DNA from 4 places in the Arthrobacter sp. BL-252-APC-1A genome. Region 1 is predicted to be linked to each of the others. Evidence: predicted binding sites of a transcription regulator. Region 1 holds the regulator's gene; each other region holds the start of a gene.

Region 1 (3,399 bases):
CGTCGATCTTCTTGTTGGTGCCGAAGACGGCATCCTTCAGGTCGATGCGTACGTTGATCAGGGCGTCCTGGCCCCGCCGGGTACGCGAGGCCGGTCCGCGCCCGCCGCCGGGCGCTCCTCCGCCGAAGAAGGTGTCGAAGATGTCCTGGAACCCGAATCCCTGGCCGCTGAAGCCGCCTCCGAAACCGTTGTCCGTGCCGTTTTCCTGGCCGGTGGTGTCGTAGACGCGCCGCTTCTGCGGGTCCGAGAGAACCTCGTAGGCGTGGGTAACAGCCTTGAATTCGTCCGCGGCGCCGGGAGCGGTATTCACATCCGGGTGCAGCTTGCGGGCAAGCTTGCGGTAGGCCTTCTTGATTTCTTCGCCGGTGGCATCCCGGCTCACGCCGAGTACCTGGTAGTGATCACTCACTCGTGCACATCGCTTCCTGTGTTGCGTGCCCCGCCTGGCGGGTTCTCTAGTCATGCAGGCAGCGCCCGGAGGGGCTGCCGGTCTCTGGGGGTCAGGTGTTCAGGACCCGGGAAAGGTAGCGGGCAACGGCTCGAACCGCCGCCATGGTGTTGGGATAGTCCATCCGGGTGGGACCGAGGATTCCTACCATAGCGGAAGCGTCCGGCCCGTACCCAGTAGCTACAACGGATGCCTCGGACAGGGAGCCATAGGGATTCTCTGAGCCAATCCGCACCGAAACGCCCCTGGCATCCTGTTCCATCTCGGACAGCAGACGAAGCATAACCACCTGCTCCTCCAGTGCTTCCAGGATGGGCCCGATTGTCAGCGGGAAGTCACCGGTGGCCCGGGCCAGGTTGGCTGTGCCGGCCATGACCATCCGGTCTTCCCTGTTGATTCCGGCAAGCTGTTCCAGGCTTTGCCCAAGCGCCTGGGCAACTCCGCGCAGCTGCACCGGAACGGTGGCCACTGCATCCGTGAGGTGGGAGGTGATCCTGGTGAGGGTGGTTCCCGCCAGTGCCTGCAGGAAATGCTGACGAAGTTCGTGCAGCGCCTGTTCCGTCACCGGCCCCGGCACGGTGATCACCCGCTGCTCTACCCGTCCGGTTGTAGAGATCAGGACCACGAGCACCTGGGCAGGCGCCAGCAGCACAAATTCAATGTGCCGTACCTTGGCGTTCCCCAGGTGCGGATACTGCACGACTGCCACCTGGTTGGTCAGCTGCGAGAGCAGGCGCACCGTCCGGTCAAGGATGTCGTCAATGTCCTCTGCGCCTTCGAGCAGGGTTTGGATGGCCCGCCGCTCGGCAGCCGACAGCGGCTTCAGGTCCGAGAGCTGGTCGACGAACAGCCGGTAGCCCTTATCGGTGGGGATTCGCCCGGCGGATGTGTGCGGAGCAACGATCAGGCCCTCTTCTTCGAGGACAGCCATGTCATTGCGGATTGTGGCAGAGGAGACACCAAGGTGGTGCCGTTCCACCAGGGCCTTGGAACCCACGGGTTCCCGGGAATGCACGTAGTCTTCAACAATGGCCCGGAGCACCTCGAGCCGGCGTGGTTCGCTCATGGTTTTCCCTCCCTCGCTGACTGACTCCCGTTCCGAGTTGCTGGCTTAGCACTCGGCATACCTAAGTGCTAAGTCTAATACCTTCCGCTGCCGTTGTTAGCATTGAATCTTCCGTGCCTGCACCCAGCGCAGGTGCTCCTCCCCGTCTCCAGGAACGAGGTTTTATGCCCAGCTACCAGTGGGGGCCGCAGGACATTTCCGCTCCGGCCCGAAAGGCACTGCGGCAGGTCGGCGCCGAGAAGGGCCTGGTTCTCGAGGAGGTCCAAACCGGGTGGGTAGGTGCGGTCATCCGTACGGAGAAGTCCGGCGGAATGCATGTGGTTGTTCTCGAGGACGCCCGCGGACGCACCCGCTCCTTTGAACTCGGCTTCGGTTTCCTCCTCGAAGGGGAACCCGTGGAAGTTGTTCCCCCGCTCAAGGCCGCCGCTCCTGCCGCACGGCGTACCGCTTCGGGATCGGTCGCCGTCGAAGATGTACGTGCCCGCACGGCCAGGGCATCCAGGATCTGGGTGGAAGGCAAGCACGACGCCGAACTGGTGGAGAAGGTCTGGGGAGATGACCTTCGGATCGAAGGCATCGTCGTCGAGCCCCTCCACGGCGTGGACGATCTTGCTTCGGTGGTGCGGGACTTCTCCCCCGGACCCGGCAGGCGCCTGGGCATCCTGGTGGATCACCTGGTTGCGGGATCCAAGGAATCAAGGATTGCGGCAGAAGCCATGAAGGTGCCCGGCGCCGCGGGGAACGTACTTATTGTCGGCCACCCATATGTCGACGTGTGGCAGGCCATCAAGCCGGACGTCATCGGCCTGCGGGCCTGGCCGGTAGTACCGCGCCATGAAGACTGGAAGACCGGGATCCTGAAGGGACTTGGCTGGCCGCACCGCGACCACACCGACGTCGCCCTGGGCTGGAAGAAGCTGCTTGGTTCCGTCCGGACCTACGCGGACCTGGAGCCTGCCCTGCTGGGACGTGTGGAAGAGGTCATCGACTTCCTGACCGTGCCCTGATCCGTCCGTAGCCGGGCGGTTCCCGCGCGGCGCGCAGGAACCGCCAGTGCCCGTTCCCGCGCCGGAACCCAGTACCCTTGTCTAACAACAGGTTCCCGCGGGGGCAGCCCTGCGTCATCTGAGAGTCAAAGGAATAAACCGTGTCCAACCCACGCCCGAACCATCCGCAACCGGAAAACAACGGTTCACCGGCGCGCCCGGACTACCAGGGCGCACCGGCAAACGCCCTCCCGCTGACAGCCTCGGAAGACCGGCAGTGGGCAACACTGTCGCACTTCGGCGGCATCCTCGGCTTCGTTCCTTCGCTCATCATTTACCTGGTGTTCCGCGACCGCGGGCCGTTCACTGCACAGGAATCCAAGGAAGCGCTGAACTTCACACTGCCTCCCACCATCCTGGCGCTGGTGGCCTGGCTGCTTTCCTTTATCCCCGTAGCGGGTGGCTACTTCGCCATCCTCAACGCGCTGATCTGGATTGCCGTTGCCGTCTTCTCCGTCATAGCCGGAATTGAATGCAACCGGGGCCGCCCGTACCGCTACCGGTTCAACCTGCGCCGGATCCGTTAGGCAGCCGGGAACCCGCTGCCGCTGCAAAAGCGCCGGGGTTTCCCTAGGGCAGCAGCCGGCGCACCACAGCGTCGGCCAGGAGCCTGCCCTTCAGGGTGAGCAGTACCGTGCCCGCCATGGCTGCGCGGGGCTCCACCAGACCGTCGGCGATCAGTCCGGCAATCTCGTGCCGTCCCTCCGGCCGCAGCACCTCACGTGGCAGGCCTTCGGCCAGCCGGGTGCGCAGCATAACGTCTTCGAGGTAGCGGGTATCCGCATCCAGGGTTTCGCGCCCGACGGCGGGCGACTCCCCCGCAGCAATCCGGCCGGCGT
Region 2 (3,399 bases), on a different contig from region 1:
AGTCCCCGCGGACATGCCAGGGCGCCTGCGGGTCCGTAAGGTCGTAGCTGAACTCGAGCTCGCCGTCGTAATGGTGGAGTACCCCGTCCACGATCAGCGCGTTCTCCGTTGCCGGTGTTCCGGCCGTCCACATGCCGCCAAGCTGCAGTCCAAGCCGGGTACCTTCAGTTGTCCCGTAGCCGGCCGCCCAGTTCCAGCGCCGGGAATAGGGCCAGCGTCCGCGTCCGCGGTCCAGGACGGCAAACGCGCCATCCCCCACGGGATACTCCCGCCCGTCGACCGTGATGGTGCCGCTGACCCGCCGCGCGACGTCCTTGAGGGTGTACTGGTAACGGGCATCCGACCACGGAACCACGACGCCGAGGACGTCGCCTTCTGCTGGTGCATAAAGCTCGACGCCGACACGCGGCGACTCAGCGCGCAGGTGCGTTCCGCCGTCGTCGTCATGGAAACGAAGATGCAGCCCGCCGGTGGTGCCGACGGCGGTGAGCGGCGGGAGCGTGTCCGGAAGGACGGCACTGGAGCCGGGCGGGAGGGCCAGCGGCGCCAGGCTGATTACCTTGCCGGTTGCGCGTTCGTACACGTACAGCTGCAGGGTGGCGGCATAGTCCAGGTGGGCAATGGTCATGCCAAGCACCAGGTCCGGGGTCAGTACGCCCCAGTATTCCCACCGTTTGGTCCGCCAGCCATGCCGAAGCCCCTGGAGAAGATCCGCGAATGCGTGCAGCGGGGCGCGGGAAAAGCCCGCCGCAGCCGGGTTCAGCTTCCCGTCTCCCAGGGACAGCTGGACAGGTTCCTTGATTTCTTCCATGGCGCCTCAGTCTAGGCGGCGGGGGCGAAATCATCCTGCACCGGCTGTGCGGGCGGTTTTGCGCCGCGGCGGCGGGCGGCAGACTTGCAGACGGCGTTCTTGCGGATAGGAGATTTGCCGGAACGCGGGACGGTCCGCACCGCGCTGCCCGTTGTGGGCCTGGCCGGCAGGACGCTGCTGGGTGCACCCTCAGCGGCGGCTCGGGAGGAGGCCAGGGCGCGCCGGACCTCGGGTGTTCCGGTGGCGCCCTCGGGGAAAACGGCTGCACGGAACTCGGCCTGGGCGGCAGCGGTTGCAGCCAGGAAATCACGGGCTGCGGATGCGCCGGGTTCCGCGGCAAGACGGCGGGCGGCGCGCACGCGCAGGCCGCGCCAGGTCAGCCAGCCCAGTACCGACAGCGCGGCGCCGGTGCCGTAGAGCAGCACGAGGGCCAGCACCAGGGAAGTTGTTCCTCCGGAGAAAATGCCGACGCCCAGCACGGCGGCGACTACCCACAGTCCGCTGATCCAGGCGGCCGCATCGAGTATGGGGGAGGGCGCCGAGCCGGACATCCGGCTGGGAAGCGTGAAGAGTTTCTCAACGCGTTCGGCGCGGTGGGCTGTTCCAGGGTGTTGGGACACTGCTCCCTACCTTCCAGACATGGTTCGAATGAAAGACGGCGGTGCGGAAATCTCCGCTGCAACCTCGGGTTAGCACTCTCGGGTTGCAAGTGCTAATCTACTGCCCAAAGTTGAGCTATACCAACTCAACTTTGATTCAAATGGCAGATCAGCCCGCTGCTTGCAGCGGAGTGAAGGAGTTGATTTGTGATGGAAACACGCTTTGATCCGTTCCGCGAACTCGACCGTTTTGCCCAGGCAGTCCGCAGCGAGTCCCTGCGCGGCATGCCCATGGACCTGTACCGGCAGGATGACCGGTATGTCCTGAGCGTTGACCTTCCCGGCATTGACCCGGGGTCCGTGGACATCGACGTCGACGGCCAGCTGCTGACCATCCGCGCCGAGCGAACGCTGCGGGGCACGGACGGCGTTCAGTGGCTCACCCGTGAACGCGAAGGCGGGTCCTTCCTGCGCCAGCTCAGCCTGGGCCAGGGCATCGATACCGACGGCATCACCGCACACTATGAAAACGGCGTGCTGAACGTGATTATCCCGGTCAGCGAGAAGGCCCGGCCGCGCCGCATCGAGGTGCAGTCCGGTTCCAGCGCTTCGCTTGGTGCCGCAGAAGACCACCAGGAAACTGAGGCAGTCAGCGCATAAGGGCACTATTGCTGAGGGGGCGGCCGGCGGAGTTTCCGCCTGCCGCCCCGATCCGCGTCCGGACCCTGACGCGCGGGCGCCCATCCGCGTAGCGTGGGCGCTATGACTACCCAGGCGCGCGCCGCGATCCTGCGCGGCATCAATGAACCTTTCGAAATCACCGACGTGGTCCTGGACGACCCCCGTCCGGACGAGGTCCTGGTCCGGGTGCAGGCCGCCGGTGTCTGCGGCACGGACCTGGGCGTCCAGGCCGGCCACATCCCCTTCCCGCTGCCCGGAGTCCTGGGACACGAGGGCGCCGGTGTGGTGGAAGAAGTGGGTTCCGCTGTGACCTCAGTGGTTCCGGGTGACCATGTACTGCTCAGCTTCACCAGCTGCGGAGTGTGCCGGAACTGCCGCAGCGGCCACCCTGCCTACTGCACGTACTTCCTGGAACTGAACCTGGTGGGCGGGCAGCGGATGGACGGCAGCGCCACCATCAGCAAGGACGGGAAGGGTGTCCATGGGCACTTCTTCGCGCAGTCCTCCTTCTCCGACCTGGTGCTGGCGGATGAGCGCGGCGTCACCAAGGTGGATCCCGACGCCGATCTTTCGCTCCTCGCCCCGCTTGGCTGCGGCATCCAGACCGGCGCCGGCGCGGTCATGAACGTTCTCCGGCCCGAACCGGGCTCCATTCTCGCCGTGTTCGGGGCAGGTCCTGTCGGGCTTTCCGCGGTCATGGCGGCGGCGCTAAGCGGATCCACCCGCATTGTGGTCATGGACCTGGTGGATTCGAGACTGGAGCTGGCCCGTGAACTGGGAGCCACCGACGTCGTCAATTCCGGCAGTACCGATGCTCTGCAGGCCCTGTTTGAAATGACGGACGGCGCCGGCGTGACCCATGCCCTGGAAACCACCGGCAGCACCCGGGTTGCCGCAACCGCGGCGGACGCATTGGCGCCGCTGGGCAAACTGGGGCTCATCGGTGCCCCCGCCCCCGGCTCCACCGTGGAACTGGACGTGAACTTCATGCTGAACGGCCGCCAGGTCATCGGTATTACCGAAGGTGACTCCACCCCGCAGCTGTTCCTGCCCGCACTGGTGGAACTGGTGCAGCAGGGCCGGTTCCCGCTGGAGAAGCTCATTACCCGCTACGGTTTCCAGAACATCAATGACGCGGCCGCCGCCGCGAAATCAGGAGCGGTCCTGAAACCCGTGCTGCACTTTGGGGACCTGCACTAGGCTGGGAACAATCCTGGTCCCGAAGGCAAGGCGGTTCCCCAAATGTTGGTCAGCGTAGGTCAGTTCAGCCCCAGCGGCGACGTCGAAGCGAACCTTGCAGTGATGCGC
Region 3 (3,399 bases), on a different contig from region 1:
GCCGCGAGCTCGGAAGCAGGCCTGCTGCTCCCGTCCATCAGCAGATTCAGTATCGTTGACCGCGCCGCGGCGGAAAGCGCATGTCCCAGCGCTGTGAAGTCCCTGCCCACGGGACCACTGTACGTCCGGCATTCTTCGGCGCCTACCGAACGGTTGCGGCAGTACGGTGCATCCCTGACACAGCACACCTACAGTTCACTGGTTGTTTGGAACGGAACGACTGCCGGAGGCTACCGTTCCTACCGGCGAGATCACACTGCCTCTGCCTGTCCAGCTTTGCAAGAACTCTGCCTCAGCGCCGACCCTGCCTTCAGAGGCAATCCGGAATTGCTCAATCCGGAGCAACTGCTGACCGTGGCTGCGAGTTCATGCCTGCTTCTGTCCTTCCTGGCGCTGGCCAGCCGGACAGGGCTTGACATCCACTCCTACCAAGACAGGTCAGCCGCTGTCCTGGACACCAGCACGGAACCGGTCCGGGTCACGGAAATAGTCCTGTCACCGACCATCCACGTCACGTCAGGAACAGATGCCTCGCAAGTCAAAGCCGTCCTTGAATCCGCGCACCTTGGCTGTTACATAGCCAACACACTCAATTGTCCGGTGCGGTTGGAGCCAACGGTGGTCGAACCATGAAAGGGCCCCGCGACATTGCGGTCATTCTGCCGAACCGGCCCGGAGCGCTGTCCGAATTCGGCCAGGTGCTCGGACACGCGGGTGTGAGCCTTGAGGGTGGTGGTGTTTTCACCCACCACGACGAAGGAATAGCTCATTTTCTGGTCAACGACGCCGCTGCGGCCCTCGAAGCACTAACGTCGGCCGGCATCGGACCGGTGACCGTTAGCCCCGTGGTAACCGTGAAGCTGGACCAGGGAACACCGGGAGAGCTCGGAGCCTTGGCGAAGCGGCTCGGAGATGGCATGGTCAACATCCTCATTCAATACAGCGACCACGCCAACCGGCTCGTCCTGGTACCGGAGCCCGGCCACTACGGCACTGTGCACCGACTTGCCCGGGAATGGATGTCGGAACAGCCCAATGAAGCGGACAGCCCGCCCAGGGTCAGCCCTGGGGCGGGCCTCTCACCGAATTAGTCCGCTCAGCGGCTGGAAGCCCTGGGAGCTCCGATGCCTGGATCGATCTGGAACGGCCCCGTTGCCGACGGCCGTACATCGAAGTCGAAGATCGACGTTGGAATGTAAACCGTTGAGCAGGAATTCGGAATATCCACCACCCCGGAGAGCCTGCCCTCAATTGGCGCGGCGCCGAGGAGCAGGTAGGCCTGCTCCGGGCTGTACCCGAACTTGGTCAGGTAGTCGATGGCGTGCAGGCATGCCCGCTGGTAGGAGAGGTGGGAGTCAAGGTAGCGCTGTTCGCCGTCGAGCGTCACTGACGTTCCGGAGAAGGCGATCCACTCGCTGAACTGCGGGTCCACGTTTCCTGGCATGAAGATGGCGTTCTCATGCACGCCGTACGTATCCATTCCGCCCTTGATGATGTCCACCCGAAGGTCGATGAAACCGCCCATCTCGATGGCACCGCAGAACGTGATTTCGCCGTCGCCCTGGGAAAAGTGCAGGTCACCTACGGAAAGGTTCGCGCCGTCCACGAAGACCGGGTAGAAGATCCGTGAGCCCTTTGACAGGTTCTTGATGTCCTGGTTGCCGCCGTTCTCCCGGGGTGGCGCAGTGCGGGCCGCTTCTCCGCCCACGCGCGCCCACTCTTCGCGCGGGAGTCCGCCGAGCACTGCATGTTCGGCTTCCGGTGGAAGCGCCAGCGGCGGCACCCGGTGCGGATCGGTGGCGATGAGGTCACCTTCACGCTTGTTCCATTTCGCCAGCAATGCCGCCGACGGCGCGGTGCCCATTAAGCCGGGATGAATGAGACCGGTGAAGGAAACGCCCGGGACGTGGCGCGACGTCGCTGTCTGGCCGTTGATGTCCCAGATTGCTTTGTAGGCGTCCGGGAACTGGTCCGTGAGGAAGCCGCCGCCGTTCTCCTTCGCGAAGATCCCGGTGTACCCCCACCCCTGTCCCGCCAGCGGACCGGAGTCTTCCTGCGGAATCGGCCCCACGTCCAGGATGTCCACCACCAGCAGGTCTCCGGGCTTCGCCCCATCAACGGCGAAGGGGCCACTGAGTTTGTGCACTGTCAGGAGCGGGGCGTAGAGGATGTCTTCGGCGGAATCGTCGTTGACAATGGCACCGTCGAACCATTCACGGCAGTCAACGCGAAAGGATTCTCCGGGTTTTACGGTTGCTACCGGAGGAATTTCGGGATGCCATCGATTGTGGCCAAGCTTTTCCTGGTCTTCGAATTTCCTGGCTGAATCGAGTGGAAACAGGTTTTTTGGCACCATTCCTCCTTGGGGAAACTGGATCACGCTTTTTAGTCGGGGCGGGGAAGTTTCTGGTGGAGCGGATTCCGGGTGATTCCCGTGCCGGCGGACCTGCGCCCCGTACCGGGCGAGGATACGACGGCAGGTTCGGACGCAGTGCGCGCCGTACTTTCGATGAGCCTGTAGGCGCTGGAGGAGGACCGGGACAGGTTGGGCGCCGTGAACCGCCGCCGCGCCGGAGCCCCGCATCCGGGGCAGGGCACTGCCTCCCGGACCTGACCCATGGGCGCCTGGATTTCGAAGTCAGCGCAGTCCTTGCACCGGTAGGCGTAAAGCGGCATTAGTCACCTTTCCGGGACTCGGTTTCCTGACCTGCAAACCCACAATCTGGGATATTCGACAGACCAGAAAAGGTGTACCAAACGGCACCAAAGGTGGCATCCAGAACCGTTGGGCCGCGATTGTTCAATACCCTAATGAAAGTTCTCGATAAAGGTCAATGGTTTTTTCCCTGCACGGCCAACTTGCGGGGAACTGCCTTGACACCCGCACGCCTCCAGCGCAGACTCGGGCCGTCCGGCCAGGATGGAAATCGAAGGGACGCCCATGAGCACCTACCCGGCACCCGCAGCGGCCGGTCCGCACCGCCTTGCCGGAAGGACCGCCGTCATCACTGCCGCCAGCCGCGGCATTGGACTGGCAACCGCGCACCGTTTCGTAGCTGAGGGGGCGCGGGTACTGATCACGGGCCGGGATCAGGCGGCGCTGCAGGAGGCCGCCGCGGGTTTTCCGGAGGGCACGGTTGTTGCCGTGTCCGGCAACGCCGCGGACCCTCTGCACCAGCGTTCGGTGCTTGACGCGGCAGCTGAGACGTTCGGTGCGCTGGACGTCCTGGTGAACTGCGCAGGCACCAACCCCGTTTATGGTCCGCTGCTGGACCTGGATCGGGATGCCGCACGCAAGATCCTCGAGACGAATGTGCTCACCGCCCTTGCCTGGGTGCAGGCTGCCTGCAGGCATCCCGGTGCGGGTTTCCTCCGGGGCGGGGCATCAGTGATCAACAT
Region 4 (3,399 bases), on a different contig from region 1:
AGGAGTTCCACGGATCCGCAGCATCGGTGCTGAGGTTGATCGTGGGGGCGATCTTGGAGAACTCCTCGTAGGAGTCGGCGGTGCGGCCGGACATGATGATCAGGTCCGGGGCACCGGCGCTGATTGCCTCGAAGTCCGGTTCCTTCATGCTGCCGATCTTGGCGTAGTCATCCGAGCCGTACTTGGAGAGGCTTTCCGGGAAGTTTGCGGACGGAACGCCGTCCACCTCGATGCCCAGGGCATCCAGGGTGTCCAGGGCGCCCAAATCGAAGGTGTAGACAACCTCCGGGTTCACGGGGACTTCGGTGGTGCCCTGCGTGTGCTCCACAGTGATCGTGCCCGCTTCGGTGGCAGCGGGTTCGGCGGCGGCATCTGTTTCCTGGCCGCACGCGCTGACGGCAAGCAGGGAAACGAGGGCGGTTCCGGCCAGCAGCCGGGACTTCATTGTCGTCTTCACGAAGGGTGCTCCAGTATTTCTCTTGGATTGTGGCCCGGCTGCCAGGGGGATCGGCATTAGGGTACAAAATTGTTTGCTAATTTTTGCGCGCCCTTGAAAGTTATCTTGTTAGGCAAGGCTAAGCAACTTTGGGACAGGTGAAGCGGCCGTCCGTGTAACGGAACGTAGAAATGCCTCGGCGCACCAACCAGGTACCCCTGCAGTGCCCGTTTGAATCTTTGTTGGCACTCACCTTGACCGAGTGCTAACCGTTGCATAAAGTCGGAGCTAGCACTCCCCTAGTGAGGGTGCTAATTCCTGAGGGAAGCGCCCACCGGCACCCGCGACGACGGCAAGCGCCTACCGACGGTCCACAAACCCGTTAGTAACTAAGCAAAGGAGAGCCCGAGTGTCGGTCTCTATTAAGCCCCTTGAGGATCGCATCGTTGTTCGCCCGCTCGAAGCTGAGCAGACCACGGCCTCCGGCCTGGTCATCCCGGACACCGCTAAGGAAAAGCCCCAGGAAGGTGAAGTCGTAGCAGTCGGCCCCGGCCGCGTTGACGACAACGGCAACCGTGTGCCGATCGATGTTGCCGAAGGCGACGTCGTCATCTACTCCAAGTACGGCGGAACCGAGGTCAAGCAGGGCGGCCAGGAATACCTGGTGCTCTCCGCACGCGACGTGCTGGCCATCGTCGTCAAGTAAGTCTTCGAAGACCCCGGCCAGATTCGGCCGGGGTCTTCTTTGTAGATGTAGTTCTGAAAGGACACACACATGGCAAAGCAGTTGGAGTTCAACGACTCCGCCCGTCGTTCACTGGAAGCCGGTGTCGACAAGCTCGCCAACACCGTCAAGGTCACCCTCGGCCCGCGCGGCCGCAACGTGGTGCTCGCCAAGACCTGGGGCGCCCCCACCATCACCAACGACGGTGTGACGATCGCCCGCGAGGTCGAGCTCGACGATCCGTACGAGAACCTGGGCGCACAGCTGGCCAAGGAAGTTGCCACCAAGACCAACGACGTCGCCGGTGACGGAACCACCACCGCAACGGTGCTGGCCCAGGCCCTGGTGAAGGAAGGCCTGCGCAACGTAGCCGCAGGTGCCGCTCCCGGTGCCCTCAAGCACGGCATTGAGACCGCAGTTGAAGCTGTGGCCGCCCGCCTGCTGGAGAACGCCAAGGAAGTCGAAGGCAACCAGGTTGCCCACGTTGCCGCTATTTCGGCACAGAACGAAGAGGTAGGCCAGCTCCTGGCCGAAGCCTTCGACAAGGTTGGCAAGGACGGCGTCATCACCATCGAGGAATCCTCCTCGACGTCTACCGAACTGGTCATCACCGAAGGTATGCAGTTCGACAAGGGCTACCTCTCGCCGTACTTCGTCACCGACGCCGAGCGCCAGGAAGCCGTCCTTGAAGACGCACTGATCCTGATCAACTCCGGCAAGATTTCCTCGGTTGCAGAGTTCCTGCCGCTGCTGGAAAAGGCACTGCAGGCCTCCAAGCCGCTGTTCATCATTGCCGAAGACGTGGACGGTGAAGCGCTTTCCACCCTCGTGGTCAACAAGATCCGCGGCACGCTGAACGTTGTTGCCGTGAAGGCACCGGGCTTCGGCGACCGCCGCAAGGCCATGATGCAGGACATCGCCACCCTCACCGGCGCCCAGGTTGTGTCCCCGGACCTCGGCCTGAAGCTCGACCAGGTTGGCCTGGAGGTGCTGGGTTCGGCCCGCCGCATCACCGTCACCAAGGACAACACCACGATCGTTGACGGCGCCGGCTCCGAAGCCGACGTCGCTGACCGCGTTGCCCAGATCCGCGCCGAGATCGAGCGCACGGATTCCGACTGGGACCGCGAGAAGCTCCAGGAACGCCTGGCCAAGCTGTCCGGCGGCATCGGTGTGATCAAGGTTGGCGCTGCCACCGAGGTTGAGCTGAAGGAAAAGAAGCACCGCATCGAGGACGCTGTGTCCTCGACCCGCGCTGCCCTCGAAGAAGGCATCGTTGCCGGCGGCGGCTCCGCACTGGTTCACGCCGCACGTGCACTGGATACGGATTCCGAGGTGGCAAAGCTCGACGGCGACGCCGCCACTGCCGTTGGCCTGGTCCGCCGTGCGCTGGCCCAGCCGCTGCGCTGGATCGCCGAGAACGCCGGCGCGGAGGGCATGGTTGTTGTGTCCAAGGTTGGCGAGCTGGAAGTCAACCACGGCTTCAACGCCGCCACCGGCGAATACGGCAACCTGATCGAAGCCGGCATCATCGACCCGGTCAAGGTCACCCGCTCTGCACTGCGGAACGCTGCCTCCATCGCTGCGCTGGTCCTGACCACCGAAGCGCTCGTCGTCGAAAAGCCTGCTGACGACGAAGATGATCACGGGCACAGCCACTAACACCGGCTAACCATTTGGGCCCCGTCCGGCACGGTTTTCTCCGTACCGGGCGGGGTCCTTTTGCGTCCCCGGCTCTTTTGCGAGCAGACCCGTTGGAAAGCCGGGATGCAGCTGCCCGGAGCGATCACCGGTAAACTCTTGCGGTATTTGCCCCGGAGAAAGGACACCTGCGAGTGTCAGCACCCAAGCAGCACGCTGCCGCTCTGCACCCCGTGAATCAGGGGGCGCCCCCAACTGCCGAACGCCGTTACCGGCCCGAAGTCCAGGGCCTTCGCGCCCTGGCCGTGGTGCTGGTGGTTGTTTACCATGTGTGGCTTGGCAGGGTGTCCGGGGGAGTGGATGTCTTCCTGCTCATCTCCGCGTTCCTGCTCACCGGGTCCTTTGTCCGCAAGGCCGAAGCTGGCCGCGCGCTTGCGCTGGGCCGCTACTGGCTGCACATGTTCAAGCGGCTGCTGCCTGCAGTTGCCGTTGTGCTCCTGGCCGTACTGGCCGCAGCCGCGGTCCTGCTGCCTGCCAGCGTGCGCCAGGACCTCATCGGACAAACCTGGGCGTCCCTGTTCTATGTCCAGAACTGGGC

The links. Region 1 encodes HrcA, which represses chaperone genes, less so after heat shock. Its sites were predicted from a motif close to TTNGCACTCGNNNNNNNCGAGTGCNAA; they were not measured.
Region 2: FYJ28_RS09125 (Hsp20/alpha crystallin family protein) is a predicted target of HrcA. The motif match lies at 1,501-1,527, and genes of this name have one in related genera.
Region 3: FYJ28_RS11550 (FmdB family zinc ribbon protein) is a predicted target of HrcA. The motif match lies at 2,688-2,714, and genes of this name have one in related genera.
Region 4: groES (co-chaperone GroES) is a predicted target of HrcA. The motif match lies at 679-705, and genes of this name have one in related genera.

The regions. Positions count from the first base shown of each region.
Region 1 covers NZ_VULS01000001.1:522,893-526,291, forward strand. The annotation lists gene dnaJ (molecular chaperone DnaJ) at 1-409, opposite strand, end outside; gene hrcA (heat-inducible transcriptional repressor HrcA) at 501-1,514, opposite strand; gene FYJ28_RS02440 (DUF3097 domain-containing protein) at 1,679-2,521, shown strand; gene FYJ28_RS02445 (DUF4870 domain-containing protein) at 2,662-3,087, shown strand; gene hemW (radical SAM family heme chaperone HemW) at 3,131-3,399, opposite strand, start outside.
Region 2 covers NZ_VULS01000005.1:47,623-51,021, reverse strand. The annotation lists gene FYJ28_RS09135 (DUF2804 domain-containing protein) at 1-811, opposite strand, end outside; gene FYJ28_RS09130 (hypothetical protein) at 823-1,431, opposite strand; gene FYJ28_RS09125 (Hsp20/alpha crystallin family protein) at 1,621-2,070, shown strand; gene FYJ28_RS09120 (NAD(P)-dependent alcohol dehydrogenase) at 2,173-3,291, shown strand; gene FYJ28_RS09115 (carbon-nitrogen hydrolase family protein) at 3,334-3,399, shown strand, end outside.
Region 3 covers NZ_VULS01000007.1:40,886-44,284, reverse strand. The annotation lists gene FYJ28_RS11570 (ArsR/SmtB family transcription factor) at 1-110, opposite strand, end outside; gene FYJ28_RS17710 (OsmC family protein) at 94-633, shown strand; gene FYJ28_RS11560 (hypothetical protein) at 630-1,091, shown strand; gene fmdA (formamidase) at 1,097-2,353, opposite strand; gene FYJ28_RS11550 (FmdB family zinc ribbon protein) at 2,386-2,676, opposite strand; gene FYJ28_RS11545 (SDR family NAD(P)-dependent oxidoreductase) at 2,942-3,399, shown strand, end outside.
Region 4 covers NZ_VULS01000002.1:350,395-353,793, forward strand. The annotation lists gene FYJ28_RS04440 (siderophore ABC transporter substrate-binding protein) at 1-457, opposite strand, end outside; gene groES (co-chaperone GroES) at 846-1,142, shown strand; gene groL (chaperonin GroEL) at 1,212-2,822, shown strand; gene FYJ28_RS04455 (acyltransferase family protein) at 2,996-3,399, shown strand, end outside.